Regions from separate parts of the Kitasatospora sp. RG8 genome, predicted to be linked through region 3. Evidence: riboswitches for the same ligand, from Rfam matches in the RefSeq annotation. Region 3 holds a riboswitch; each other region holds the start of a gene.
What was found. A riboswitch is a leader RNA that binds a small molecule or an ion and turns the genes downstream of it on or off. The one in region 3 is predicted to bind cyclic di-AMP.

Region 1: it holds a riboswitch for cyclic di-AMP, as region 3 does, so the genes downstream of both, J5Y04_RS43350 (transglycosylase family protein) here and J5Y04_RS01155 (family 16 glycosylhydrolase) in region 3, are expected to answer to the same signal.
Region 2: it holds a riboswitch for cyclic di-AMP, as region 3 does, so the genes downstream of both, J5Y04_RS43110 (transglycosylase family protein) here and J5Y04_RS01155 (family 16 glycosylhydrolase) in region 3, are expected to answer to the same signal.
Region 4: it holds a riboswitch for cyclic di-AMP, as region 3 does, so the genes downstream of both, J5Y04_RS42935 (M23 family metallopeptidase) here and J5Y04_RS01155 (family 16 glycosylhydrolase) in region 3, are expected to answer to the same signal.

Annotation. Positions count from the first base shown of each region.
Region 1 covers NZ_JAGIYX010000040.1:43,679-50,937, reverse strand. Annotated here, with positions in the region: gene J5Y04_RS36815 (cytochrome P450) at 147-1,463, shown strand; cyclic di-AMP (ydaO/yuaA leader) riboswitch at 1,690-1,860, shown strand; gene J5Y04_RS43350 (transglycosylase family protein) at 1,866-2,777, shown strand; gene eno (phosphopyruvate hydratase) at 3,025-4,311, shown strand; gene J5Y04_RS36795 (septum formation initiator family protein) at 4,481-4,954, shown strand; partial or broken gene J5Y04_RS36790 (DUF501 domain-containing protein) at 4,944-5,465, shown strand; gene J5Y04_RS36785 (Ppx/GppA phosphatase family protein) at 5,588-6,529, shown strand; gene J5Y04_RS36780 (NAD(P)/FAD-dependent oxidoreductase) at 6,958-7,259, shown strand, end outside.
Region 2 covers NZ_JAGIYX010000001.1:13,847-21,105, forward strand. Annotated here, with positions in the region: gene J5Y04_RS00070 (DUF397 domain-containing protein) at 252-497, opposite strand; gene J5Y04_RS00075 (hypothetical protein) at 1,012-1,932, shown strand; gene J5Y04_RS00080 (hypothetical protein) at 2,019-2,171, opposite strand; cyclic di-AMP (ydaO/yuaA leader) riboswitch at 3,657-3,857, shown strand; gene J5Y04_RS43110 (transglycosylase family protein) at 3,844-5,115, shown strand; gene J5Y04_RS00090 (hypothetical protein) at 5,300-5,500, shown strand; gene J5Y04_RS00095 (LacI family DNA-binding transcriptional regulator) at 5,559-6,578, opposite strand; gene J5Y04_RS00100 (glycoside hydrolase family 13 protein) at 6,604-7,259, opposite strand, start outside.
Region 3 covers NZ_JAGIYX010000001.1:261,697-268,955, forward strand. Annotated here, with positions in the region: gene aceB (malate synthase A) at 1-951, opposite strand, end outside; gene J5Y04_RS01145 (IclR family transcriptional regulator) at 1,152-1,949, shown strand; gene J5Y04_RS01150 (hypothetical protein) at 2,211-2,834, shown strand; gene J5Y04_RS01155 (family 16 glycosylhydrolase) at 2,862-4,142, opposite strand; cyclic di-AMP (ydaO/yuaA leader) riboswitch at 4,145-4,310, opposite strand; gene J5Y04_RS01160 (triacylglycerol lipase) at 4,562-5,902, opposite strand; gene J5Y04_RS01165 (MoaF N-terminal domain-containing protein) at 6,174-6,503, shown strand; gene J5Y04_RS01170 (esterase family protein) at 6,610-7,259, opposite strand, start outside.
Region 4 covers NZ_JAGIYX010000013.1:13,694-20,952, reverse strand. Annotated here, with positions in the region: tRNA gene J5Y04_RS20305 (tRNA-Ile) at 69-145, shown strand; gene J5Y04_RS20300 (TetR/AcrR family transcriptional regulator) at 235-804, opposite strand; gene J5Y04_RS20295 (alpha/beta fold hydrolase) at 849-1,676, opposite strand; gene J5Y04_RS20290 (YiaA/YiaB family inner membrane protein) at 1,786-2,076, opposite strand; cyclic di-AMP (ydaO/yuaA leader) riboswitch at 2,322-2,480, shown strand; gene J5Y04_RS42935 (M23 family metallopeptidase) at 2,493-3,353, shown strand; gene J5Y04_RS20280 (hypothetical protein) at 3,470-4,342, opposite strand; gene J5Y04_RS20275 (GNAT family N-acetyltransferase) at 4,385-5,011, shown strand; gene J5Y04_RS20270 (sensor domain-containing protein) at 5,071-5,781, shown strand; gene J5Y04_RS20265 (class I SAM-dependent methyltransferase) at 5,902-6,648, shown strand; gene J5Y04_RS20260 (hypothetical protein) at 6,716-7,259, opposite strand, start outside.

The sequences.
Region 1 (7,259 bases), on a different contig from region 3:
GTCACCCCGAGGAACCGCCCCCCGGCCCCGTCGGACGGACGTCCCGCCGACGCCCCGCCGACGTCCCGCGCACGTCCCGCCGACGCCCCGCACCTCCGGGAACCCGCCCCCCGGACCCCGGGGATCCCACCGGATACCGTCGACACATGCCAGTTCAGCCCGATTCCGCCCGCCCGCCGCTCTTCACCTGGGACTTCGCCGCCGACCCGTACCCGGCCTACGCGTGGCTGCGGGAGCACGAGCCGGTGCACCGCACCACCCTGCCGAGCGGGGTCGAGGCCTGGCTGGTGACCAGGTACGCGGACGCCCGGCAGGCCCTCGCCGACAGCCGGCTCTCCAAGAACCCGCTCCACCACAGCACGCAGGCCCACAGCACGGGCCGGGTCGGCATCCCGGGCGAACGCCAGGCCAACCTGATGACGCATCTGCTGAACATCGACCCGCCGGACCACACCCGGCTGCGCCGGCTGGTCTCGAAGGCGTTCACGCCCCGCCGGGTGGCCGAGTTCGAGCCGAGGGTGCAGCAGCTCACCGACCGGCTGATCGACGGCTTCGCGGAGCGCGGCAGCGCCGACCTGATCCACGAGTTCGCCTTCCCCCTCCCCATCTACGCGATCTGCGACCTGCTCGGCGTGCCCGCGGAGGACCAGGACGACTTCCGGGACTGGGCGGGCATGATGGTGCGGCACACCAGGCCGGGCCAGGGCGGGGGCCAGCGCGGTGGTGTGGGGCGGGCGGTGAAGCGGATCCGCGCCTACCTGGCGGAGCTGATCCACCGCAAGCGGGCGGACCTCGGCGACGACCTGATCTCCGGCCTGATCCGGGCCAGCGACCACGGCGAGCACCTGACCGAGAACGAGGCCGCGGCGATGGCCTTCATCCTGCTCTTCGCCGGGTTCGAGACGACCGTCAACCTGATCGGCAACGGCACCTACGGCCTGCTGCGCAACCCGGACCAGCGGGCGCTGCTGCAGGATTCGATCGCCCGCGGGGAGAGCTCCCTGCTGGAGACCGGGATCGAGGAACTCCTGCGCTACGACGGGCCGGTGGAGCTGGCCACCTGGCGGTTCGCGACCAGCCCGCTGACCATCGGCGGGGTGGCGATCCCGGTCGGCGATCCGGTGCTGGTGGTGCTCGCGGCGGCGGACCGGGACCCGGCGAGGTTCGCCGACGAGAACACCCTCGACCTGGCCCGGGCGGACAACCCGCACCTGGGCTTCGGGCACGGAATCCACTACTGCATCGGCGCCCCGCTGGCCCGGCTCGAGGGGCGGGCGGCGCTGGCCACCCTGCTCTCCCGGCTGCCGGATCTGCGGCTGGCCGAGAACCCGGACAACCTGCGCTGGCGAGGTGGTCTGATCATGCGTGGACTTCGTGAACTTCCGGTCGAATTCACTCCCGAGAAGAAGCCCGTCGTCCCTGCTGACGAGCCCTCCGTCGGGGCCTCCGACATCACGGACTGATGCCTCGACACACTGACGGGACGTCTCCGACACGCCGAAACAGGGGGGTTGAACCGCCATCAAAGCGGACATACCGCCTTCGTTGGTAGGCGATCAGCCACTCACCGTAATTTCTGTGTGATATCGGCGATATGAGCTTGTGATTGGTAAGAGGATCTGCCTACCCTCCCTGAAGTTCGCAGCTGCGGACCTCGTGCGCGGAACGCCGAATCCTGCCCGCCGTGCCACGGGAAACCGACCAGACCCCTGGGCAGGGGCGGGGGAACCAGGTTTGTTGCCGTCCCCCACGGCTTGGGGTGAAGCCGCCCGCGCGGGCAGAAAGCCTTCCGCGCGAGCGGCCGGGCCACCTCCCGGTCCGAACCCGACAGCTCACCTCGCAGGCGTGCGGAGAGGGACCCATTCATGCTGTTCGTTGGAACTGGCCGTCACCGTCGTCGCACCCAGGCCGAGAAGGCCATCGCAGTCGCCGGTGTGGCCGGCGTCGGACTCGCGATGCCGATCCTCACCGCCACCGGCGCCTCGGCGGCCCCCGTCTCGACCTGGGACGCGGTCGCCCAGTGCGAGAGCGGCGGCAACTGGAGCATCAACACGGGCAACGGCTTCTACGGCGGCCTGCAGTTCACCTCCAGCACCTGGAAGGCGTACGGCGGCACGTCCTACGCTCCGCAGGCCAACCAGGCCAGCAAGGGCCAGCAGATCTCGGTCGCGGAGAAGGTCCTCGCCTCGCAGGGCCCGGGCGCCTGGCCGGTCTGCTCGCAGAAGGCCGGCCTGAGCAAGGGCGGTGCCCCGGCCTCGGTCGACACCGCCTCGGACGCCAAGCCCGCCGCGCCGAAGCCGGCCCAGAAGCCCGCCCAGCCGAAGCCGGCCCAGCAGCAGGCCCAGAAGCCCGCCGCCCAGCAGCACGCGCAGCAGGCCCAGCCGTACGGGCAGCAGCAGGCCACGACCCCGGACTTCTCCGGCCACGGCGGCTGGGACGCCGACGCGAAGGTGTACTGGTACCAGAGCAACGGTGACTGGTACTGGACCAGCCACCAGAGCGTCTACCAGCAGTACGCCGGCCAGGGTGCGGGTCAGGACAACCGCGCCGCCCAGGCGGCTCCGGCCGCGCAGGCCGCCCCGGTCGCGCAGAGCGCCCCCGCGGCCCAGCAGCACGCCGGCCACGGCTACACCGTCCAGTCCGGCGACACGCTGGCCGGCATCGCCGCCACCCAGGGTCTCCCCGGGGGCTGGCAGGCGCTGTACGACGGCAACCGCGGCACCGTCGGCGCCGACCCGGACCTGATCATGCCCGGACAGGTGCTCAACCTCGGCTGAGCGCAACCTCTCTCACGGTGACTCGGCGAAGGGGGCCGGATTTGGCCCCCTTCGTCCACATCTGGTCGGCTTCCGTCGGGCAACCAGGTGAACTACCGGGGGGTAGCAGGGCCACACGCTGAGACGGGACCGAGGTCAGCGTGGCCCCGAGAGCCCGTGCGGTTAGGCTCTGGTCGTAACGACTCCGCAATCGTTCGCCCGACAGCACCCACCGTCAGTCGAACCTGCTTCCGCTAGGAGATGCCTCGTGCCGTCCATCGATGTCGTCGTAGCCCGTGAGATTCTCGACTCGCGTGGCAACCCCACGGTCGAGGTCGAGGTCGGCCTCGACGACGGCAGCACCGGTCGTGCCGCTGTCCCGTCGGGTGCCTCCACCGGTGCCTTCGAGGCCCTGGAGCTGCGCGACGGTGACAAGAACCGCTACTTCGGCAAGGGCGTCGAGAAGGCCGTCCTGGCCGTCATCGAGCAGATCGGCCCGGAGCTGGTCGGCTACGACGCCACCGAGCAGCGCCTGATCGACCAGGCCATGCTCGACCTGGACGCCACCCCGGACAAGTCCTCGCTCGGCGCCAACGCCATCCTGGGCGTCTCCCTGGCCGTCGCGCACGCCGCCTCCGAGGCCAGCGACCTGCCGCTGTTCCGCTACCTGGGCGGCCCGAACGCGCACGTCCTGCCGGTCCCGATGATGAACATCCTCAACGGTGGCTCGCACGCGGACTCCAACGTCGACATCCAGGAGTTCATGATCGCCCCGATCGGCGCGGAGTCCTTCTCCGAGGCCGTCCGCTGGGGCGTCGAGGTCTACCACACCCTCAAGGGCGTCCTGAAGGAGCGCGGCCTCTCCACCGGCCTCGGCGACGAGGGCGGCTTCGCGCCGAACCTGGACAGCAACCGCGAGGCCCTGGACCTCATCACCGAGGCCATCCAGAAGGCCGGCTACGTGCCCGGCCGCGACATCGCGCTGGCGCTGGACGTCGCCGCCTCCGAGTTCTACGAGGACGGCGCCTACCAGTTCGAGGGCAAGGCGCTCACCTCCGCCGAGCTCATCGAGTACTACGCCGACCTGGTCGCCTCGTACCCGCTGGTCTCCATCGAGGACCCGCTGGACGAGTCGGACTGGGACGGCTGGAAGGCCATGACCGTCAAGCTGGGCGACAAGGTCCAGCTGGTCGGCGACGACCTGTTCGTCACCAACCCGGCCCGCCTGGCCAAGGGCATCGAGACCGGCACCGCCAACGCCCTGCTGGTCAAGGTGAACCAGATCGGTTCGCTGACCGAGACCCTGGACGCCGTCGAGCTGGCCCAGCGCAACGGCTACCGCTGCATGATGTCGCACCGCTCCGGCGAGACCGAGGACGTCACCATCGCCGACCTGGCCGTCGCCACCAACTGCGGCCAGATCAAGACCGGTGCCCCGGCCCGCTCCGAGCGCGTCGCCAAGTACAACCAGCTGCTGCGCATCGAGGAGATCCTCGACGACGCCGCCGAGTACGCCGGCCGCGGCGCCTTCCCGCGCTTCCGCGCTGCGGAGTGACGCGCACGGTCGTCCCGAGGACCGGTGAACGCCGTACGTCCGAGGGCTGACCCGCGCCCGCCGGCGCAAGCCTGACCGGTGCCCCGCCGTTCACCCCGTAGGGTGGACGGCGGGGCACCGTCGCGACCAGGAGGGGATACGGGAGATGGCAGGCTGGAGGATTCCGGGCTTGGCGGCCCGGCCTCGCTTCACGAGCCGGGCGACCGTCCTCGTCCTGGTGCTCTGCTCACTGGTGGCGATCCTGGCCTACCCGACCCGGCAGTTCATCTCCCAGCGCTCCGAGATCTCCGCCCAGCGGGCGAAGGCCGAGCACGCCCGGCAGCAGGTCGAGCAGCTGCGCCGGGAGAAGACGCGCTGGCAGGACCCGGAGTACGTCAAGGCGCAGGCCCGCTCCCGGCTGCACTACGCGATGCCGGGGGAGACCCCGTACATCGCGGTGGACCCGGCCGGCCAGGGTGCCGCCAAGTCCTCCGCGTCCTCGCCCGCCCCGTCCGACGGTGCGGCCGCCTCCCAGGCGAAGGCCGCCAAGCCCTGGTACGCCAGCGTCTGGGACTCGGTGGACGCCGCCGACACCGCAGCCCTCGCCCCTCCCTCTTCACCCGCCCCCGCCCCCGCTGGAGCAAGCTCCCCCCATGACCACTGAGAACCACCCCTCCGTTCCCGACGCCGACGTCGCGGCCATCGCCGCCCAGCTCGGACGGGTCCCGCGCGGTCTGCGCGGCGTGGCGCACCGCTGCCCCTGCGGGAACCCGGACGTCGTGGAGACGGCTCCCCGCCTCGCGGACGGCACGCCGTTCCCCACCCTCTACTACCTGACCTGCCCCAAGGCCGCCTCGCTGATCGGCACCCTGGAGGCGGACGGCGTGATGAAGGAGCAGACCGCCCGGCTCGCCGAGGACCCGGAGCTGGCCGCCGCCTACCAGAAGGCGCACGAGGACTACATCGCCCGCCGTGACGCCATCGAGGTGCTGGAGGGCTTCCCGAGTGCCGGCGGGATGCCGGACCGGGTGAAGTGCCTGCACGTGCTGGTCGGCCACTCGCTGGCGGCCGGAGAGGGCGTCAACCCGCTCGGCGACGAGGCGATCGGCATGCTGGAGGACTGGTGGGCCAAGGGCCCGTGCGTCTCCGCGGCCGAGGTCGAGGCCGCCGGTGAGCGGGTCGCGCGCAACCGGGCCAAGGAGCAGGACCACGCGGCGGTGATCGCCGCCAAGGAGCAGAAGACGGCCGAGCGCGCCGCGAAGCGGGCCGCGGCCGAGGGCACCGAGGAGGCCGGCGAATGACCACGACCCGTGTCGCCGCGATCGACTGCGGCACCAACTCGATCCGTCTGCTGGTCGCCGACCTCGACCCGGAGACCGGGGAGATCACCGACCTCGACCGTCGGATGATCATCAACCGGCTGGGGCAGGGCGTGGACCGGACCGGCCGGCTGCACCCGGACGCGCTGGCCCGCACCTTCGCGGCCTGCCGCGAGTACGCGGAGGTCATCTCCGGCTTCGGGGTCGGCCCGGACCGGATCCGCTTCGTCGCCACCAGCGCCTCCCGGGACGCCGAGAACAGTGACGAGTACGCCAAGGGCGTGCGCGACATCCTGGGTGTCGGGCCCGAGGTGGTCAGCGGCGAGGAGGAGGCGCACCTCTCCTTCGTCGGCGCCACCAAGGAGCTCACCGGCGGTCAGTTCCCCGCGCCGTACCTGGTCTTCGACCTCGGCGGCGGGTCCACCGAGTTCGTGCTGGGCGGGGCGGACGTCCAGGCGGCCCGCTCGGTGGACATCGGCTGCGTCCGGCTGACCGAGAGGCACTTCGGCGGTGCCGAGCTGCCCTCGGAGGAGCAGATCGCCGAGGCCCGGGCGCACGTGCGGGCCGAGCTGGACAAGGCCGAGGAGGTCGTCCCGCTGACCGGCGCGGCCACCCTGGTGGGCCTGGCCGGGACGGTCACCACGGTCTCGGCGATCGCCCAGAACCTGCCGGCGTACGACTCCGAGGCGATCCACCATTCGCGGATCAGCCGTGAGCAGGTGGCCCGGATCGCCGACGAGCTGCTCGCCGCCACCCACGACCAGCGGGCGGCCATCCCGTCGATGCACCCCGGCCGGGTGGACGTGATCGCGGCCGGAGCGCTCGAACTGCTGGAGATCATGACGCGGACCGGTGCCGCCGAGGTGGTCGTCAGCGAGCACGACATCCTGGACGGGATCGCCTGGAGTATGGCCTCCTGATCGGCTGCGGTCCTTACCCGTCCGGCCCCGGAGCCCCCTGGAGGGGCCCGGGGCCGGGGCGCAGTCGGAGCCGGGCGAGAAAGTTCGTGAATTTCTTCACATGGCGATCCGTCCATTCGTCGTGTCCGCATGCCCGCAACGTCCGAAATGTGGGACTGAAGGCGCGGTCGGCGTGGCGACCGCTGGATCGCAGGCGCGGCCCCCGTGCGGGTTTGAAAATCGAAATCACACACGGGAACCCAGGCGCAGCACGGATCGTTGCAGCTCAGCCGGGCCGTCCGAACGCCCGTGCTCACGGAGGGGTCCCGGGGGCTGTGAGGTGACACCCCGGGGTCGCCAGAAGGGCCGCGAAGTGTAGCACAGGGTGTCCAGGAGCTTGTGAGCGGGCTCACGAATGCTGCTCCGGACGGTGCTGGATACTTTCGGATATGAGCACCACGGAGCGTCCTCGCATCCTCATTGTCGGCGGTGGTTACGTCGGCCTGTATGCCGCGATGCGCATCCTCAAGAAGATGCGTTACGGCGAAGCGACCGTCACGGTCGTCGACCCGCGGTCGTACATGACGTACCTGCCCTTCCTTCCCGAGGCGGCCGGCGGCAACGTCGCGCCCCGAAACCTCGTCGCCCCGCTGCGCAGCGCCCTGAAGAAGGCGGAGGTGCTCACCGGTGCGGTCACCGGCGTGGACCACGCCCGCAAGGTCGCCACGATCCAGCCCGCGGCCGGCGACTC
Region 2 (7,259 bases), 250 kb from region 3:
TCCCGGCCCGACCACGGGACGCCCGAGCGGGTGACGACGAACGGCCCGCCACCGGCCGGCGGACCCCCGGGGGACCACACCACCCGGGTGCGCGGCCGCGGCTCACGCTCTCCCGGTCCGCCCCCGACGGGGCGCACCCCGGACGGCGCAGGAGCCGGACAACACAACAGCGACAGGACAAGCGGAGAAGACAAAGGCCGTCGCGGTGTCAGCACCCACGACGGCCCCCCGATGGAGAAGGCGGCGGCCGGTCAGACCGCCAGGTGGTCGAACTCCCCGTCCTTGGCCCCCAGCAGCAGCGCGGCGATCTCGGCCCGGGTGTAGATCAGTGCCGGACCGTCGGGGAAGCGCGAGTTGCGCATCGCCACCTCGCCCCCCGGGAGGGCGGCGAACTCGACGCAGTTGCCCTGAGAGTTGCTGTGCAGGCTCTTCTGCCAGACCACGTCCTTGAGGTCCGCAGCCGCCATCCCGTTGTACGCGTCGTACGTGTTGTGCATAGAAATCTCCCGAAGAGCTCCGGAGTGGTCGTCCAGCTCGGCGCCCCGGCACAACAGCCGAACGACTGGGCCGGCCCCGTACCGGCCCGGCACAACGCCTCACTTGACGTGATGATAGCTCCAGTGCACGTGCATCAGCACGGGACGGTGCAGGTGCACGGGTCGTTCGCCGCCAAACTGCAACTCTTCACGACCCCACCACCTGACGGCACGTAAGCGGACATAGCCGACTGAATCGGCGGATCGCCGATAACCGCCCGTAGGCGGCCCCCCGCTGAATGTTGATCTTCGAATGCCGGGAGTCGCACTCCCGTGACCCTCCGTCAGACGCCACCGTGCCTGTGAGACATCTCACGCGACGGGGGTGCAACGGGAGGGGCCGTCAAGCGCGTCAGAGAAGATGTCCCGGCCGCGCGGGGGTTTGGCGGAGTATGTCCGATTTTCGGGCGGCCCGCCCGTCCCGGTTCGGCAGCCGACTGCAGGGTGGGCGGCCAGATGTCCTACGATCTCCGCCATGAGCACCGCAGCCATCCCGGGCGCGCCACTGCCCGTCCGCACTCCAGGCTCCCGTGCGCGGGGGCGCCACCGCCGCCCCGAGCGCCCCGAGATCCCGGCCGGGTCCCCGGCCCTGGTGCTCGCGGTGCCCGCGACCGCCGGGCCCGAGTCCCGTTCCGTGGTCGAGGAACTGCTGTCCATCGTGCGCAGCGAGCAGAACGGCGTGCAGACGGCGGCCGGCTACCTGCCGGGCGACACGGGCGAGGGCGAGTCCGCCGGCACCGCCGGTGACGAGCACACCGTCGCCGAACTGCTGGCGCACGCCGCCGAGGCGGGCCTGCCGGCACCGGTCGTGGTGCCGCTGCTCCCCGGCCCGCACGGCTTCCTGGCCGACCTGCACGCGCTCGCCGCCGAGTACGGCGCCCACGTCACCGACGTGCTGGGCCCGCACCCGCTGCTGGCCGAGGCCGTCCACGTCCGGCTCTCCGAGGCCGGTCTGGCCCGCGCCGACCGCGCCCGCCTGTTCGCCATCGCCACCGCCGCCGACGGCGTTGTGCTCACCACCGTCGGGGGCCAGGAGGCGGCCGACGCCGCCGGGATCACCGGAATGCTGCTGGCCGCCCGGCTGGCCGTGCCGGTCGTCCCCGCCGCGCTCGACGTGCCGGGATCGGTGGCCGCGGCCGTCGCCCACCTCAAGGAGATGGGCGCCCAGAACCCGGCGCTGGCCCCACTGGTGATCGGCCCCGAGGCCGACTCCGAGCTGCTCGCCACGGCCGCCGAGGAGACCGGCTGCCCGTCCGCCGCCCCGCTGGGCGCGTACCCGACGGTGGGCCAGCTGATCGCCTCCACCTACCTGGCCGTGCTTCCGGCCGCCGACCCCGAGGCGCACGCCGAGGAGTCCGCGGTCGAGGAGGGCGGCGGGCGCCACGCCGCCCAGTAGCAGCCCACTGCGGACAGACCGCACGAAGGGGCCCGGAGCGCACTCCGGGCCCCTTCGGCCGTCCTCCCCCCGTCTCTCCCCGTCCGCTAGCCGCCCACCCGGCCGGTGGGCGCGGCGGCGTCCTTGAGGCCCAGGGCGGGCGTCTGCACCGGCCGGGACTGCGCGGCGAACGAGGCCACCGGCGTACTGCTCGCGTTCCACTGCGGCTGCGCGGTTCCGCCGCCGTCCGCCCGGCGCACCTGGAGCACCTCGGACTGCCCGGCCCGGCGCAGCAGGATGTTCCCGGGTGGCCCGGGCTCCGGGTCGACCCAGAGTTCGTTGCCGCCGGCCGAGGACGGGGGCGGTGACCGGGGCGGCCCCGTCCGGTCCCCTCCAGGTCTCCCCGGTCTCGGTGCGCGGGCCGACCCAGCGCAGCGCGGCGTGCCGGACGTCGGCCCGGCGGGAGCTGGTGATGTGGACTTGGGCGCGCCCCTCGGCGCTGCCCTCGACCCGGACGCCACGGGTCAGGTTGAGCACCTCGGCGCCGACGGTGACGCCCCCTCCGGCCGGGACCCGCGGGTGCGCGTACTTCAGCGGTGCCTCCAGGGTGACGCCGGGTCCGCTGACGGACCGGACGACGGCCAGGTCGTAGCGGGTGGAGGAGCCGTCCTCGCCCGGCGGGCCGGTCGGGGTGACGGACAGTTCGTCGCCGGGCCGCCAACCGGCGGGCGGGGCGGCCAGGGTGACGGTGGTGTCGCCGGCCCGCAGGCCGCCGGCGGCGCGTACCCAGGCGGTCTTGGCGGCGCCGTCCAGCCGCAGGTACCCGGCGCCGGTGACCCGGAGGCCGACGTCGGTGTCGACCAACCTTCATGCCGTCGCCCCGGAACCGCTTCTCGTCGACGGCCGGGAAGCGCAGGGTGTGCACGGCGGTGTCGTCGGGGGCGAGGGCGAGGGTGCCGCGGACCTCGACGTTGCCCGCCGAGGCGAGGGTGACGGTGCGGCCGGCGGCGAAGGTGAGGGCGCCGCCCGGTTCGACCAGCAGCGAGGCGACGGTGGCGTCGGTGTCCAGCAGCACCTTGTCGGTGATCCGGACGGCGCTCTGCGGGCCGGGCACCCTGCCGCCCCAGCCGGTCGGGTCGGACCACGGGCGGCCGTTCCGGTCGACGGCGGGCGCGGCGGCGGGCTGCCCGGGGGCGGCGCCCTCCGCGGCGCCGGCGGAGGGCGGCGGCGCGGCGTCGCCGTGGTCCATGGCTCCGTCGCCTCCCGTCCCGGCCGGGCTCGTGGCGGTGCCCCCGGCGGCGACGGGCGCCGTGGGGCCGGTCAGCGAGCGTCGCAGGGCCTCCTCGCCGCCGATCGCCGCGAACGCCGTGCCGACCGCGAGCCGGCGCAGCATTGTGCGGCGACTTAAGGGAGTTCGGGCCGCTTCAGGCGGGATGTCCGGTCTGCGATGCTTTGCCCGGCGATGCGCTCCGCGGGGCCCGGCGGCCGGCCGGCCCGCGTCCGGCTCCTCGCCCATGGCCATCGCTGCGTAGCCCTCCCCCCGGACGGCTGCGTCGGTCCCGACCTCCTGAAGCACAGGCAGTTGCATTGACCGCGGCGGGCGTTGCGCGAAAACGGTCATTTCTGATCATGGTGGACAGCCTTTCCGCAGGCTTTCCGCAAACCGTGACGAGCGTCACACATGTTTGCGGTTTGAACTTAAGTCTGCTTAACGTGCTCCCCGTTCGTGGCCACACGGACCCAGCTCATCCGCAACGCCGAGTCCTGCCGTCGGGTGCGCTGGCAGCGCAGAACGCACCACGGCAGGAGCGGGGGAACCACAGGTAAGTCGCCCCGGACCGGTCCGCGTACCGGTTCAGGGCTAGGGGTGAAGCCGCGTCCACAGCGCGGCCGGGCAACTCCAGCCCGAATCCGACAGCTCACCTCGCAGGCGTGGGAGAGGACCGCGTCTTCATGCTGCCCACCAACGGCACCCGCCTGTCCAGCCGCACCCGCCGCGCGATCGCCACCCTCGGCGTCGTCGGCATCGGTCTCACCGTCCCCTGCCTGACCTCCGGCACCGCCTCCGCCGCCTCCGTCGCCACCTGGGACAAGGTCGCGCAGTGCGAGAGCAGCGGCAACTGGAGCATCAACACCGGCAACGGCTTCTACGGCGGCCTCCAGTTCACCAACAGCACCTGGGCGGAGTTCGGCGGCACCGCGTACGCGGCCCGCGCCGACCTCGCCACCAAGGACCAGCAGATCGCGATCGCCGAGAAGGTGCTCGCCGTCCAGGGCCCCGGTGCCTGGCCCGTCTGCTCCGTCCAGGCCGGCCTGACCAAGGGCGGCACCCCCGCCGCGGTCGACACCACCACGGCCGCCAAGCCCGCCGCGCAGACCCCGGCCCCGGCCGCGCCCGCCGCGCAGGCCCCCGCCGCCAAGCCGGCCGCGCCGAAGGCCGACCAGGCCCCGGCCTCCACCGACTCCGCCAAGCCGCAGTCCGGCCAGAACTGGTCGAAGAAGTGGCAGGACAAGGCCGCCTCCAACGACTACACCGTCGTCGCCGGCGACTGGCTCTCCTCGATCGCCGACAAGAACAACGTCCAGGGCGGCTGGGAGCGGCTGTACGAGCTCAACCGCTCCACCCTGACCGACGGCCCGCACGTCATCTACCCCGGTCAGCACCTGACCCTCGGTGACCGCGCCCAGGCCTCGGACGAGTCCGGCAAGGGCTTCAACTGGTTCGACCGGAGCTCCGGCAACTCCGGCCAGGCCGCCGCCGCCAAGCCCGCCGCCCAGACCCAGGCCCCGGCCGCCAAGCCGGCCGCCCAGACCCAGACCCAGGCGCCCGCCCAGGCCGCCACCGGCAGCATGGCCGCCGCGGTCGCCTTCGCCGAGTCGAAGGTCGGCCAGGCGTACGTCTACGGGGGCACCGGCAACGGCGGCTGGGACTGCTCCGGCCTGACCCAGGCCGCGCTGCGCGCCGCGGGCGTCTCCATCCCGCGCGTCGCCGCCGACCAGGCCGCCGCCTCCACCCACGTCTCGCTGGACGCGCTCAAGCCGGGCGACCTGCTGTTCTGGTCCAACAACGGCCAGGACTCCGGCGTCTACCACGTCGCGATCTACGTCGGCAACGGCGCGTACGTCGAGGCCGCCAACCCGAGCGCGGGCGTGCGGACCGAGACCATCGCCAACTGGGCCCCGGACTTCGCCGGCCGGGTCTGATCCCCCGGCGCGCGGCTCCCGGGCCCGCGCAGGTACGCCGAAGCCCCCGGGAAGAGCCTGGTCGCTCTTCCCGGGGGCTTCGGCCTGCCCGCCCACGGGCAGCGGGTGCGGGTCCGGTGGAGGCCGTGGTGGAGTCGGGGCGCAGCGGGCATGCTGCTGCTCCGCACCCGAGAAGGAGTCACCCATGGCCCAGGTCACCGTCACCCTCGACGCCAATCTCGCCATCGACGTGATGATGCTCGCCGGGACCCGGAGCCCGCAGGACGCCGTGGAGCTGGTCCTGCGCGACTACCTGGCCCGGGGCCGGCGCACCGGGAGCCGGACCGGCGACGCCGTCGACGGCCGGCGGTCGGGCCACGAACGCCCGACGGCCCAGGAGGGCTGACGAACGCACGACCGGGGCCCGGAGAGCGGATTGCTCTCCGGGCCCCGGTCGTGGTCGCTCAGCGGGCGCCTGCGCCCGTGGAACCGCGCATCACCAGCTCCGGCTGGAACATGAACTCCCCGCGCTGGGCGGCGTTCCCGCCGACCTCCTCCAGCAGGGCGTCGACGGCCGCGGTGGCCATCGCCTCGACCGGCTGGCGGATGGTGGTCAGCGGGGGCTCGGTGAACGCTATGAGCGGCGAGTCGTCGAAGCCGACCACCGACACGTCCTGCGGCACCGAGAGCCCGCGCTGGCGCACCGCCCGGATCGCGCCGAGCGCCATCATGTCGCTGCCGCAGACGATCGCGGTGCAGCCCTTGTCGAGCAGCGCGCCGGCCGCCGCGTGCCCGCCCTCCACGCTGAACAGCGTGTGGTGGACGAGGTCCTGGGCCTCCTCGGTGGTCCGGCCGAGCACCTCGCGCATGGCCGCGGTGAAGCCCTCGATCTTCCGCAGCACCGGCACGTACCGGCGCTGCCCGACGGCCAGGCCGATCCGCTCGTGGCCGAGTTCGGCCAGGTGCTGGACGGCCATCCACATCGCGGCCCGGTCGTCCGGCGAGATGAACGGCGCGTCGATCTTCTCGCTGAAACCGTTGATCAGGACGAACGGCACCTGCCGGCCGGTCAGCCGGGCGTACCGGTCGTGATCGGCGGTGGTGTCGGCGTGCAGGCCGGAGACGAAGACGATGCCCGCCACGCCCCGGTCGACCAGCATCTCCACCAGTTCGTCCTCGGTGGAGCCGCCGGGCGTCTGGGTGCAGAGCACCGGCGTGAAGCCGTGCCGGCTCAGCACCTGCTCGATCACCTGCGCGAGCGCGGGGAAGATCGGGTTGCTCAGCTCCGGGGTGATCAGCCCGATCAGGCCCGCGCTGCGCTGGCGCAGCCGGGTCGGCCGCTCGTAGCCGAGCACGTCCAGCGCCGCCAGCACGGTCTGCCTGGTGGCGGCGGAGACGTTCGCCTTGCCGTTGAGTACGCGGGAGACGGTGGCTTCGCTGACCCCCGCCTGCGCCGCGATGTCTGAGAGTCGCGCCGTAGTCACGGTCCCAGAGCCTATTGCAACCACGTCAGACCGCCCACCAGTCGGTGCTGTCCGGAGCGAGCACCGTCTCGCCGCCGTCCACCACGGCGTCCGCGGAGGAGAGCAGCAGGCGGCCGGGCGCCGGTATCCGGACCGGTTCCGCGGTGGTGTTCACGGTGCAGACGAAGGAGCCGCGGCGGAACACCAGGGTGCCCTCGGGGCTGTCCAGCCACTCCACGCCGGTGCCGGCGCCGAGGTCGGCCTGTGCGCGGCGGACGGCCAGCGCGCTGCGGTACAGCTCCAGGGTGGACGTCGGGTCGCCGGTCTGCGCCTCGACGCTGAGCTGCGCCCACTCGGCGGGCTGCGGAAGCCAGCTCGGGCCGCCGGCGACCGGGCCGAAGCCGTACGGAGCCTCGGTGCCGGACCACGGGATCGGGACGCGGCAGCCGTCGCGGTAGCCGTCCTGGCCGGCCTGGCGGAAGAAGGACGGGTCCTGGCGGACCTCGTCGGGCAGGTCGGTGACGTCCGGCAGGCCGAGCTCCTCGCCCTGGTAGACGTACGCGGAGCCGGGCAGCGCGAGCATCAGCAGGGTGGCGGCGCGGGCGCGGCGCAGGCCGAGCCGGCGGTCGCCGGGGGTGCGGATCTGGGTGCCGAGGCCGGGCTCGTTGGCGAACCGGGTGGCGTGCCGGGTGACGTCGTGGT
Region 3 (7,259 bases):
CATGGTGACGGTGTTGCGGTCCGGCAGGATGTAGTGCTCGCCGGCGTCGCGGAAGTTCTTGACGATCGAGAACAGGTAGTCCCACCGGCCGGCGTTGAGCCCGGCGGCGTGGTCGCGGAGCTCGTAGAGGATCTCCTCCATCTCGAACGCGGCCGTGATGGTCTCGATCAGCACGGTGGCGCGGACGGTGCCGTGCGGGAGGCCGAGGGCGGCCTGGGCGTGCGTGAAGACGTCGTTCCAGAGCCGGGCTTCGAGGTGGCTCTCGGTCTTGGGGAGGTAGAAGTACGGGCCGGAGTTCGGGTCCTCGGCGCCGCGGGCCGTCAGCCGGGCCGCGTTGTGGAAGAAGTAGAGCCCGAAGTCGAGGAAGGCGCCGGCCACCGGCTCGCCGTCGACCAGCAGGTGGTTCTCGTCCAGGTGCCAGCCGCGCGGGCGGACCACGACGGTGGCGAGTTCGGCGGCGGGCTTGAGGGTGTAGGCCTTGCCGGCCGGGGACGTGAAGTCGATCCGGCCCTCGAAGGCGTCGATCAGGTTGATCTGGCCGCTGACCACGTTCTCCCAGGTCGGGGAGGTGGCGTCCTCGAAGTCGGCGAGCCAGACCCTGGCGCCGGAGTTCAGCGCGTTGATGACCATCTTGCGGTCGGTGGGGCCGGTGATCTCGACCCGGCGGTCCTGGAGCGCGCGCGGGGCCTCGGCCACCGTCCAGTCGCCTTCGCGCACGGCGGCCGTCTCGGGGAGGAAGTCCAGGACGCCGGCGCGGGCGATCTCCGCGCGGCGGGTCTTGCGGCGGGCCAGGAGCTCCTGTCGGCGGTCCTCGAAGGCGCGGTGCAGCCCGACGACGAAGGCGACCGCCTCCGGAGTGAGCACCTCCTCCGCCCGATGGACGCGCGGACCGGCGACAGTGACGACCGGAGCGGCGGGGGAGGCGCCGGCGGGTCCCTGATCTGTAGCCATGAGCAGGACACTCCTAAGACGGTTGAGCATGGCGAAGGCAGTTCCGGTGGGAACTTCCTTGATCTGAACCGATCTGAACCCACCTACCGGAGGGTTCGATTCTGTAAGGTGGAGACTAGTTTCCGCGATACAGAATTTCAACGGTTTGTTGAGGTGATCGCAGGGACTCTACTCCTCCCCCGACAGCGAAGGGAACGCCGGTGGTTGCGACCCCCGACACAGCATCGACGACGGGCACGGACCGCGCGAGCGGCGGTGTGCAGTCCGTCGAGCGCGCCTTCCAGCTGCTGGAGGCGCTGGCCGACTCCGGCGGCGTGGCCACGCTCAGCGAGCTCTCCACCTCCTCCGGGCTGCCGATGCCCACCATCCACCGTCTGGTTCGTACCCTCGTCCAGCAGGGCTATGTGCGCCAGGACACCGCACGCCGCTACACCCTCGGCCCGCGGCTGATCCGGCTCGGCGAGACGGCCGGCCGGCTGCTGGGCAGCTGGGCCCGCCCCTACCTGGCCGAGCTGATGGAGGCCACCGGCGAGACGGCCAACCTGGCCGTGCTGGAGGGCGGCGAGGTGGTCTACGTCGGACAGGTGCAGTCGCGGCGCTCGATGCGGATGTTCACCGAGGTCGGCCGCCGGGTGCAGCCGCACTGCACCGGCGTCGGCAAGGCCCTGCTGGCCCAGCTGCCGGAGGACGAGGCCCGGGCCGTCCTCGGCCCCAACCCGCTGCCCGCGCACACCGAGTTCACGGTGACCGACCCGCAGGAGCTGCTGAACCAGCTGGCCGAGGCGCGCGAGCGCGGCTACGTGGTGGACGACCAGGAGCAGGAGATCGGGGTGCGCTGCATCGCCCTCGCCGTACCGGGCGCGCCGACCCCGACGGCCCTCTCGGTCTCCGGTCCGGAGGCCCGGATCCGGGCGCTGGAGGAGCAGGCCGGCGCGGCCTCGCTGGTACCGGTGATGCACCACATCGCGGCCCGGCTGGGGCAGGTCCTGGCCCCCTGACACGGCGTCACCGGCGTTTCCCCGCACAGGAGGTCGACCCGGTCGGCCTCCTGCGGAGGCGTTCGCCCGTTCGAGCGGCCCGAGGGCGGGTTGCCCCGGCCGCGACGGGCCGGTCGGTCACGCTGAATGCGGACGCGCCCCGCGACGGTGCCGGGCGCCGGAACGCGAAGGACAGGGTGAGCGGCGATGTCGCGCAGAGGGTCCGTACGGGGTTTCTTCGGCAGGTCGGCGGAGGCCGGGGCGCCCGGGGCCGGGGAACCGGTGGCCGGGGAACCGGTGGTCGGGGAACCGGTGGTCGGGCGGACGGTGGTCGGGCCGTCGGCAGGCCGGTCGCTGGCCGTCAGGTCGCTGACGGTCGGGTGTGCACTGGCGGCGCTGGCCGCCGGTCCCGCGTGGGCGTGCCCGGACGCCGATCCGGCCCCGGGGACCGACCCGGCGGCGGAGGTCACCGCGCCGGCGGCACCCGCGGCCCCCGCCCCCTCCGCCTCCGATTCCGACCTGGAGGTGATCCGGATCGATCCGGACCCCGCCGTACCCGGCGGCACCACCACGGTGCACGCGTTCGTCACCAACACCGGCCCGGACCGGACGGCCTCACCGTTCACCGTGGTGATCACCCTGCCAGAGGGGGTCACGCCCGAGAAGCCCTACTTCCCGGAGAACTGCTACGACTTCCAGAACGGCCACCGGGTGCGCTGCACCTTCCCGGCCGGCCTGGGGCGGTACCGGAGCGCGACGGCGCTGATCCCGGTCCGGCTCGCCCCCACCGTCCCCCTCGGCGAGCTGAGCGGCGGCTACGTCGCGGTGCGCGGTGACGACGACCGGAACGAGACGGACAACCGGCAGCCGTTCAGCATCCAGGTCGTGGAGGCCGCCCGCCACTGACGGGCGGGCGGTCCGCAACGGCCGGTCCTACCGGTAGACGCGGACGTAGTCCGCGGCGAAGGTGATCGGCGCCGTGCCCTGCGGCGCGGGGTGGTACTGCCCCGCGCTCAGGGACAGGTTGAGGATCGGGTACGCGGCCCAGTCGGCGCCGACGCCCTTGCCGTCGGAGAACACCTTGGCGCCGTTGACGTACCAGTCGACCGAGGTGGCCCCGTAGTGGGTGCCGATGGTGACCCAGCCGTCCTTCGCGATCGCCTTGGCGTCCGTGTAGTACAGGTGACCCGGGGTGATGTGGTTGGTCAGCTCCAGCAGGTTCGGGTTGTCGGTGTGGTACTCGAAGGAGTCGATCTCACCGTGGGCGCCGCTGGTGCCGTTCCAGGTCCACAGCGCCGGCCAGGCGCCGGTGCCGGCGGGGAGCTTGACCCGGGTCTCGATGTAGTCGCCGGTCTTCACCTTGAAGCCCTCGCTGGAGTACTCCGTGGTGAGCAGCCCGGTGTCCCAGGCCTGCTTGCCGTTCTCCAGCGTGTGGCTGCTCGGCTTGGCGGTGAAGGTGGCGACGCCGCCGGAGACGGTGACGTTGTTCTTGTTCAGCCAGTCGAGCTTGTTGTCGTTCGGGTTGTGGTCGCCGTAGTGGTACGAGCTGCTCCGGTCGGCCGTCCAGCGGGAGCCCAGGTCGAGGCTGTTGAAGTCGTCCGACCAGGTGAGCTTCTTGCCGGCGACCGGTATCGCGCCCGGGGCGGCGGTCTGCGACGGGGTCGCGGTCGGCGCGGGCGTCGGGGTGGCGGTGGGTGCGGTGGTCGGGGTGGCGGTGGGTGCGGTGGTCGGGGCGGGCGCCGGCGTGGCGGCGGCCGAGACCACGAGCTTCTGCGAGGGCAGGTTGTGCCAGGCACCGGCGGAGTCCTGCCAGAAGCCGAACTGGGTGTAGGTGCCGGCCGGCAGGGTCCGCGAGCCGGTGGTGACCGTCAGCCCGCCCGGGCAGATCTGCGCGTTGGTGCGGTTGCCGGGGAAGTCGAGGTTGTGGCCGGCCGCGTCACGCACGCCGACACCGACCGTCCTGGCGGTGAAGCAGGCCGAGGAGTGGACGGTCAGCGAGGCGGCGGAGGCGTTGCCCGCGACCATGGTGGCCGGGCCGAGCCTGTCCTGGGTGACGGTCGGCGCGGTGGCCGCCTGGGCCCCGCTCACCGCGGGAATGCCCAGGAGGCCGGCACCGCTGATGGCGAGCACGCCGGTGACGGCGAAGGCGGCGTTGCGACCGCGGTGGCTGGGGCGGGCATGGCGCGGCGCGCTGCGCCGGGTGGGCTTCTGCATGGCAGTGTCCTCTGCGACGCCTGCGAGGTGAGCTGTCGGGTTCGGGCTGAGGTTGCCCGGCCGCCTGTGGAGCGGCTTCACCCCTAGCCACGGCCCGGGCGCGGGGAGCGCACGGGCCGGGCACTGACCTGGGTCCCCCGCTCCCGTCCGCTGTGGTGCTCGGTTGCCGGCCGGCGGGTGGACAGGACTCGGCGTCCCGACGGCGGAGGTCCGCGAAGCGGACGTCCCGAGCAGGCTAGGCAGGCCGTCCGGGGGGCGACAACTCGGTGGAGGGTGTTGTCGTGCAGGTCACAGTGGAGTCGATCAACGACGGTGCGGAGTGGATCAGTTGGCCGTACGGGCACCGGGAGGACGGTGAGCGGGGCGCCGGCCGGGCGGTGTCGTGGCATCGGCCGGGCGGGCGGTCGCCGGCCGGGTGGTCAGCCGAGCCAGCTGTTCACCTGGCTCATCGCGTCCGGGGACCAGGCCAGCTCCAGGTGGTTGAGCCCGCCGAGCAGCCGCGTCCCGCCGACCGTACCGATCCCGGTGGTGTCCAGGGCGCTGCGGGTGAGGACGATGCCGTCGCTGGGCCCGCGGTTCTCGTTGAGGATCCCCGGGATGTCGGCCGAGCCGCCCGCCATCAGGAAGGTGGCGACCGCCGCCGGGACGCCCGCCTGCTGGAGCGGCCCGATCAGCGAACCGGCGTCGATCGCCGCCTGGATGCCCTGGCCGGAGGTGTAGTAGCCCTGTCCCCCGTAGTACGTCGTCCACCAGTCCTGGGCCGAGCCGTCCACCCCGTAGACGCCGTCCCAGCGGGCGAGCAGCTGGCGCTGGCCCGGGTAGCAGTCGTACCCGCCGGTAGGCAGGACCCCGAGGCAGGGCTGGGCGGTGTACGTGCCGTAGCAGGTCATGTACAGGTGCGGCGAGGGCGCGTTGGCGGTGCCGCCGCAGGCCGGCCAGGTGGCCAGCGAGAACGCCCAGCCGTGCGCGTAGACGTAGTCCAGGCCGCCGTTCGGCCCGCCGAGGGTGACCAGGCGGCGGACGTCTCCCGCGTAGGCCCGGCCCCAGGACGGCCGTACCGAGGAGACGTACGCGCGGGCGGCGACCTCCCCCTTGCTCCAGGCGACCACGTCCACCTGGGACACCCCGAGCCGGGCCCGGATCAGGGCGATCGCGTCGCCGACGGCCTGCGCCTGGAGCAGGTTGTCGCCCTGCTTGTGCGCGAAGCCGACCGCGAAGACGCGGTGGCCGGTCCCGGCGAGGTACTGGGCGAGGCCGGTGGACGGGCAGGCGGACGCGCCGCAGCTGCCGCTCTCGTTCGGGTTCGCCCAGGCGCGGTCGGCGTTGTCGTTCGCGCCGTGGACCAGCAGGACCGGGACGTCCCGGCCGCCGGTGTTCCAGCCGGCGGCCGAGTAGAGCAGGAAGCGCCCGGAATAGGGCTGGCGGACGCCGCCGAAGTAGGTCAGGCGGGCGCCGTCCTGGTCCCCCCGCCCGCCGGGCGGGTACTGCTCGGCGCGGAACCCGGCGGTGGTGTCGAGGTAGCGCTCGACCTTGGCCCAACCGTTGCCGGGCGCGGTGAAGGCGGCCTCCAGGGTGAGCGGTGCGGTGGCCGCCGAGGCGGGCGGGGGCGTGCCGAGGAGGAGGGCGGTGAGGGTGAGGAGGACGGTGAGGGCGGCCGGCAGGCGTCCGGCGGGGGTGGGCGGGGTGGCTCTTCCGGTGACGGGCCCGGTGACGGGTCTGGTGCTGGCGGTGCTGGTGCTGGCGGTGCTGGTGGCGGGCATCGGCGGCTCCCTGGCCGGAAGGTGGCGGGCTGCTGGGTCGGCCCACGTCCCGGTGGGCCGGATCCTGCACCGTACGACCGGACCGCCGGGCCGCCCATGTGCCGGTGTCACACCCCGCGACTGGAGGGCGTGGCGGCCCCGTCCGTGGCACCGGCGGGCCCGCGCCGTGACGGGGTGGGCGCAACGCCGCCGCGAAGGTCACCCGTCGGATAGGTTGGAGGTCCACCCGCAGTGCCGTACGCCCAGACGAGAGACGAGGACCCGTCCCGCCATGACCGCGCCCCTGCCCGCCTTCGCCGGCCGCACCTACCTCTTCCAGGTCGACAACGGCGCGGCCTTCCGCAACGCGTACTCGGCCGACGGCAAGCGGCTGCGCTGGGAGGGCCTCGGCGAGTCGGCCGGCCAGTGGGAGGACGTCGCCCTGCACGTCGCCCAGGTGGGCCCCGAGCTCTACTTCGTCAGCTGGACCGAGCAGAGCGGCATCACCGTCAGCCACCTGATGGACCTCGGGAAGCTGACGGTGCGCGCGTTCTGGACGTACGAGGGCGAGGGCGGCCGGGTCGGCGAGCTGCACACCGGCACGCTGGAGCCGGTGGGCTGAGGCGGAGGAACCGGAACGCCGGGCCCGCTCATCCCTCGGGGTGGGCGGGCCCGGCGTTCGACGTGGGCGGGCCCCGCGTTTCGGTGGTCGGCGCGGCGGACCGGGGTCAGACCGTCCGGCCGGGGACCTGGAGGCGCTGGGAGAGCCACTCGAGCGAGGACGGCAGCAGCCTGCTCCAGGTCTCGAAGTTGTGGCCGCCGGTCTGCAACATGCTGTACGAGACCTTCATCGGGCTGTTGACCGCGGCCACGAACGCCTCGGTGTCACGCTTGTAGTCGCCGTCGCCCTGCTTGGTGCCGGCCAGCAGGACGGACACCTTGGGGTGCGGCAGGTTCTTCAGCCGCCACATGAGGTCGGCCTCGTGGCGGCGCTGCTGGCCGCCGGGGCCCTTGAAGAGCTCGGTGGTGGTCGGGTCGTCGGCCGCCTGGTAGTAGCCGGAGAGCGAGACCGCGGTCGGGAAGGCCTCCGGGTGGCGCATGGCCAGCTTGAGGGCGCAGTAGCCGCCGGTCGAGTTGCCCATGAAGCCCCAGGCCTGCGGGTCCGAGGAGACCCGGTACGACGCCTGGATCGCGGCGGGAACGTCCTTGGTGTAGTAGGTCTCGGACTGCGGGCCGCCCGGGACGTCCTCGCACTCGGTGTCCTGCGGCAGCGCGGGCGACGGCGTCATCAGCACCAGCACGGTCGGCTGCATCCGGCCCTCCTGGAGCAGCTTCAGTGCCGCACCCGGGTAGTTCAGCCGGGTCACCAGGTTCTTGG
Region 4 (7,259 bases), on a different contig from region 3:
GGACCGGACCGCCGTGGCACCCGGTGCGACCGACGGGCCGCCGGTCGAGTAGGATCGGCGAGCGGCAAGGGCCTATAGCTCAGACGGTTAGAGCGCTTCCCTGATAAGGAAGAGGCCACAGGTTCAAGTCCTGTTAGGCCCACCACCGCGAAGGGCCCGGAGCGATCACGCTCCGGGCCCTTCGGCGTCCCTGCGGCCGGCCCCCGCGACCGGCCCCGGTGGGCGCGTCCCGCCTCAGGCCCCGGGCCAGTCGCGCAGGCCGTGGGTGAGGACGGTGATCAGCCGGTCCTGGGTGTCGCCGAGGTCCTCGGCGAGCTGGAAGGCGCCGCCGATGGAGAGCGAGGCGAAGCCGTGGGCCACCGAGCGGACGGCGCGGGCGGCGTGGATCGCCTCCGACCCGGCGAGCCCGTACTCGCGCAGCACCGCGATGATCACGCCGACCAGCCGCGTCGCCGCCCGGGTGAGGTCGTCGTCCGGCTGCGGGGCCTGCGGGAGCGAGTTGTAGCGGTGCGGGTACTCGGTGGCGTAGGCGTGGTAGGCGCGCAGGACGGCGGCGACGGCGTCGTCCCCGCCCCGGCCGACGGCCGCCTCGGCGAGCCGGTCGGCCAGCTCCTCGGTGACCCGGACGGCGACCAGCCGGCGCAGTTCCGCGAGGCCGCCGCTGACGTGCTTGTAGAGCGAGGGAGTGGCCACCCCGGCCCGCGCGGCGACCGCGGCCAGGGTGAGGGCCTCGGGGCCCTGCTCGTCGATGAGGGCGAGGGCGTGGCCGACGACCTGCTCGGGGGTGAGTCCTACTCGGGGCATGGGGGCGATTCTCCGTGGGTCCGGTTCCGGTGGGGCGGGAGGGCTCAGGCCAGCTCGGCGAGGAACCCGAGCAGCGCGTCGGCGGTCGCCTGCGGGTGGTCGGCCATCGGGTAGTGGCCGGAGCCCTCGATCATCACCTTGCGGCCGTTCAGCGCGGCGGCCTGCCGGTCGGCGACCACCTCCGGCTTGGGGAAGTCGGGGTCCTTGCTGCCCATGACGACCAGCGCCGGGCACCGCACGGCCGCGGTCCAGCCGACGGGCGCCGAGTCCCCGCGGACCTGGCCGCGGGTGGCGGTCTTGCGGCCGGGCGTGCGCATCGCGGCGACCAGCCCGTCCACGTACGCGTCGAAGTCGGCCGGCTTGGCGGTCGGGTAGGCCATCCTGCGGTGGTAGAGGCCCCAGAAGGCGGGGGAGTGCACCAGCAGCTTGCCCATGACGCCGAACATCGCGCGCTGCAGGGCGTTCGGCGGCAGGTTCTCGACGAAGGCGTCCAGCAGGACGATCCCGGCGACCCGCTCGGGTGCGTCGCCGGCGGCCTTGACCACGGTCGCGCCGGTGTACGAGTTGCCGGCGAGGACGGCGCGCCCGATGCCGAGGTGGTCGAGCAGGGCGAGGACGTCGGCGGCGATCGCGGCCGGCGAGTAGTCGTCCCAGACGATCGAGGAGTCGCCGAAGCCGCGCAGGTCCATGGTGATCACGCGGCGGCCGGCGGCGACGAGCAGCGGGCGCAGGTGCCGGTAGGCGGCCCGGCTGTCGAGCATCCCCGGGAGCAGGACGACGGGGGCGCCGTCGCCCTGCTCGGTGTCGTCGTAGGCGATCCGGCCGCCGGTGACGTCGAGGTACTGCGTGGTGGGGGCGGTGGTGCGGGACATGGGGGCCTCCTCGGTCCGCCGGGGCGTCGGCGGTGGTGCCGACACCCATAAAGCTAAGGCTAATAGCCTTAGCCGTCAAGCTATCGACCGGATCCGAGGATGGCCCGGATCAGACCCCCTCCACCTTGAACGGGTCGTGCTCGGCCAGCAGCTTCTCCAGCCGGGCCTGGTCCACCCGGGTGACGATCTCGCTGTTCTCCTGCTTGTCGCGGACCACCTTGGCCAGGGTGAACGAGGAGGTGACGGTGTAGAGCAGGCCGACCCCGAGGAAGGCCCGGGTCCAGCCGCCCACCGGGAGGTAGGCGATCCCGGTCGCGAGGGCGCCGGCGGAGAGGGCGAAGGAGAGCACGGCCTGGACGTAGTACGCGGCCGTGGTGCGTGACTGCATCGGTGCGTTCATGGCGTCAGGATGGCCGCGTCGGGCCGGGTCGCACATGAGTAGGGGTACTCAAGTAGGGGTTCGTTCGTTGACGTCCAATAACGTTCGGTAGTGTCAGTTGTTGTCAATCGCCCCAAAATGCCCATCGGGTCACGTAGTGTCCGGGCTGTGTCCTGCTGCTCCTGACGGATGGCTTGGAATCAGGGGCTCCTAGGATTAACGTTTGATAACGCAGCGCGGTCCGCAACGCCGTACCCAGACGGCACCGTGCGCCGTCGCCTAATCCCGCCGGCCGGCCTCCGGGCAGGCCAGGGAGCCGGGGAACCACGTTCCTTGGGGTGAATCGGCCGGGCCCAGGCCCAGCCGTAGGAGACCTTCCTGCTCCGAACCCGTCAGCTAACCCGGTAGGCGCGAAGGAAGGAAAGGAGCGCGCCTCCGTGGCGTCGACGCACTCTCCGGCAAACCTGCCCGGCTCCTCCGCCGGCACCCAGCTGCTCGACCACCCGTGGCCGCCCGCCCACCCGGGCGAGTCCGGCGGGCCCTCCGACGAGGCGGCCCCGCAGGCCGCCGAGGCCAACCGGCACCGGATGCCGCGTCAGACCCGTGGGACGGCCCCGCTGCTCGGCGTCACCGCCGTCGCCGCCACCCTGGGCGCCACCGGCTTCGCCTCCGCGACCCCGGCCGCCGCCCCCGCCGTCGAGGCCCCCGACGAGACCCCGGTCGCCCTCGCCGCCGACCCCGGCCTCGCCCTCGCCGCCCGGATCCAGCAGCAGGCCGACAGCCAGCGCACCGCCGCCGAGGAGGGCGCCCGGCTCCAGGCCGCCAAGGAGGCCGAGGCCAAGCGCGCCGCCCAGCAGCAGGAGGCCAAGCGGGCCGCCGAGGAGGCCGAGAAGGCCAAGCTCGCCGCCATCAACCTGCCGGTGCGCGACTACAACCTCTCCGCCCACTACGGCCAGAGCGCCTCCTACTGGGCCCACCTGCACACCGGCCTGGACTTCGCCGCCGACACCGGCACCCCGGTCTACGCCGTCGGCCAGGGCACCATCACCTCGGCCGGCTGGGCCGGCTCCTACGGCTACCGGATCGTCGAGACGCTGCCCGACGGCACCGAGATCTGGTACTGCCACCTCTCCTCGATCATCAAGGGCTCCGGCAAGGTCGTCCCCGGCCAGCAGCTCGGCAAGGTCGGCGCCACCGGCAACGTCACCGGCCCCCACCTGCACCTGGAGGTCCGCCCGGGCGGCGGCGCCCCGGTCGACCCGGAGAGCTGGTTCGAGCAGCGCGGCATCACCCCCTGACGAGCACCGGAGTGCCCCGGCCGTCACGACGACGGCCGGGGCACCCGTGCGTCCCGCCCAGGGCCACGCCCCGGGGGCGCGGACCGGACCAGGCCCGCGCCCCCGTGCCCCCGCGCTCACTCCCCCGGCAGCTGCGCGAGGTACGCGTCGATCTCCTCCTGGCCGGGCTCCGGCGCGAGGTCCGGGAACTCCGCCACCAGCAGCCGCGGCAGCCCCGGCACCGTCCACTCGCCGAACAGGTCCAGCGCCGCCTCGACCGCCGCCTCCTCGAACGCCCCGAAGTCCCCCGCCAGCTCGTCCGGCATCGGGCGGCCCAGCGCCGTCAGCTCCGCCAGGTTGCGGTAGCTGCGCCGCATCAGGCCCTGCTCCAGCAGCCGCCGGGCGCCGTCCGTGGCCATCCCGACCGAGAGCACCCGGGCCGCGCCCCAGCCCTCCTCGTCCGCCTCGTCCAGCCAGCCGGCCACCGCCAGCGCCTCGAAGGCGGCCCGCCGGTCCTCCTCGGCCAGCTCCCGGAACGCCGTCAGCCACTCCCGCACCGCCGCCTTGTCGGCGAGGTCGACGTCGTGCGCGCACAGCAGCACCGCGTAGAGCCGGGGCCAGGTCACCAGGTCGGCCCGGCGCAGCAGCCCGGCGGCCACCTCGCCCTGCCACTCGGCCTCCGCGTGCAGCCGCTCCTGCCGCTTGGCGTTGAGCCGCTTCGCCGCGCGCTGGTGGTCGACCAACAGCCGCACCGCCTCGCCGTACGCCAGCGGGTCCTGCTCGGGCGCGGGCTGGACGTACAGGTGGAGCCGCTCGTACAGCAGTTGCTCCACGGCGTTCGAGGTCAGCTCCGGCCAGCCGTCGTGCATCCTGCTCTCGCCCAGCTCCAGCAGCGCCAGCACCGCCCGCACCGCGGATTCGGCCACCGGCGCGCGGCCCTCGGCCTCCGCCCAGGCGAGCAGGTCGGCGGCCTTGGTGCGCGGGGCGAGCCGCAGGTCATCTTCTTCCATGTGACGTACGGTAATCGGAAAGCGCGGGTAGGGTCGGCAGACATGGTCCCCGTCCGACTCACCGGCCCCCGCCTGGCCATCCGCGAGTTCCACCACACGCCGGGCGACGTCGACGCCCTGCACGCGGTCTTCGGCGACCCGGAGGCCATCCGCTACCTGCCCTTCGAGCCGCGCGACCGCGAGGACTGCGCCGACCAGATCGAGCAGTACCTGGAGGAGGCGCTCCGGGACGAGCGGACGGTCTACCGACTGGCCGTCACCCGGCACACCGACGCCGGCGACCCCGCCGACGCCACCCCGATCGGCACCGCCGCCCTCACCCTCGGCGGCCACCGCTCCGCCCTCCTGGGCTACGCGCTGCGCGCCGACACCTGGGGCAACGGCTACGCGGGCGAGATCACCTCGCTGCTCTGCGACTTCGCGTTCGGGCCGCTCGGCCTGCACCGGCTGGCGGCCCGGGTGGACGTGGACCACGACGCCTCGGCCCGGGTGCTCACCCGGGCCGGTTTCCACCTGGAGGGCCGGGTGCGGCACGACGTGTACCTGCGGGGTGCCTGGCACGACTCCTTCCAGTACTCCCTGCTCCAGGACGAGTGGCCGCCCGGACGGGGGGATAACCCCACCCCCGCTCCGGCGGGGAGCCGGATGTCCGGCAGGCCGCTTCCTTGACAGGGTTAACCCATCAGCCCGAACGGCACCGCCACAGACCCGAGGACCGAGGCCCGGCTATGACGACCAGCGAGCACACACTGCGCAGCGAGTACGACCGCCACGACGGCGCCCGCCGCACCGAGGAGCCGCCCTACGCCTGGCGGGCGCCGTTCTCCTCCTACTACTACCGGGAGCTGGGCTTCGTGCTCAGCGGGTTCCCGGTCGCCATCGCCGGCTTCGTCTTCTCCGTCACGCTGTTCTGCCTCGGCCTCGCCACCTTCGTCACCGTCCTCGGCCTGCCGGTGCTCGCCGGACTGACCAGCGGCGCCCGCGGCTTCGGCCGGCTGGAGCGGGCCCGGGCCCGCGGCATGCTGGCGCTGGACGTGCCGGGCCCGGAGCCGGTGCGGGCGGTGCGGCCCGGGGCCTGGGGCGCCGTCACCGCACGGCTGACGGACGTGGCCGGCTGGAAGGCCGCGCTGTACCAGGTGCTGATGTTCCCCTGGGCGGTGCTGAGCTTCTCGCTGTCGCTGGTCTTCACGCTGGTCGGCTGGGTGCTCGCGTTCTACCCCGCCTACCACTGGAGCTTCCGGACCTACACCGACTGGCCGGGCTACCGGGTGTTCGACTACTGGGACAAGGGGGTCGAGCACGTCTACTACATCGAGTCGCCGTGGCAGATCGCCGGGGTGTCGCTGATCGGGACGCTCCTCGTCTTCCTCGCCCCGCAGCTGTTGCGCGGCCTGACCAACGTCAACCGCCTCGCCGTCCGGGGCCTGCTCGGCCGCTGACCGGCTGACTCGCTGACCCGCCGACCGGCTGACCCACTGACCCGCTGACCGCTCCACCGGCCCCGCCCGCGCCCGGACACTCCGGATGCGGGCGGGGCCGGCCCGTGTTCGCATGGCCGGATGACCGCCCGCACCAACCGCACCGAACCGGGGCCGGCCACCGGAGCCCTCGTCACCTCCCGCCCGCTGGACGAGTACTGCGGACTCTTCGGCCTGACCCGCGCCCAGCTCGCCGCCCTCCCCGGGCCGCTGCTCGACTGCCCCGGCGGAGCGGCCGGCCTGGCCGCCGAGGCACGCGCACTGGGCTGCCACGTGATCGCCGCCGACCCGGCGTACGCGTGGCCCGTCCCCGAGATCGAGGCCGGCGCACTGGCCGCCCGGGCGACGATGGCCGCCGCGCTGCACGCCCGCCCCGAGCTGTACCCCGCGCCCTACTTCCACCCGAACGACCGCTACCTGCGCAGCTGGGACCGGGCCCGCCGGCTGTTCGCCGCCGACACCGCCGCCCACCCGCAGCAGTACGTGGCCGCCGCACTGCCCCGGCTGCCGTTCGCCGACGGCACCTTCGCGCTCACCCTCAGCGGGTACCTGATCTTCGCCTACCCCGAGCTGTTCGGCCCCGACCGGCAGGTGGCCGCGCTGGCCGAGCTGGTCCGGGTGACCGACCCGGACGGCGAGGTCCGGGTCCACCCCCTGTGCGACGGCGCCGGCCGCCACTGCCCCCACCTCGACGGGGTGCGGCACGCGCTCGGCGAGCGCCGGATCGCCAGCGAGGTCCGCCGCCTGCCGGCCGGTGGCGCGGGGCGTCCGGGGCGCGTCCTGGTCCTCCGGGCCGCCGACCGCCGCCGCCGGGCCGCCGCCGGTTGACGGTCACCCGCCGGTCCGGAGGCTCCGGGGCCGGGGCCGGGGCCGGGCGGTCGGAGGTCGGGCGGGTCTAGGCGGGCGGTTGCGGCTGCGCCTCGCCGGCCGGCCCGGCCTGCTGCGGGAGGACGACCGGTGCAGGGGCGACCGGCACGGGGGCGTCCGGCACGGGGGCGACCTGCGTAGGGGCTTCTGGCGCAGGGACGGCCGGTGCCTCCAGCCGGGACAGTATCTTCTCCGCCAGCCAGCTCCGGTCCGAGCCGTACGGGATGCCGTCCGGCGCCATCAGCCGCCCGGCCACCGCCTCGCGCAGCCGCTGAGCCTCGGCGGCCGGCAGGCGGGAGAGCAGGCCGCGGGCGGCCAGCAGCGCGTGGTACTGCTCGAAGCCCGAGCGCGGCTGCTCGATCGCGTCCAGCAGGCTGGACAGGTCGGCCAGCGACGGGTCGCCCTGCATCAGTGCCAGCGCCTGGATCCGCCGGCCCTCGGAACCGTCCGCGAACAGCTCGCGCACCTGCTGCGCGGTCAGCGCCGAGCGCCGCGCCGTCGAGCGGACCTCGGCCACCACGCCCTCCGGCCCGGCCACCGCGCTCGGCGGCAGCTGGCCGGCCAGCTGCTCG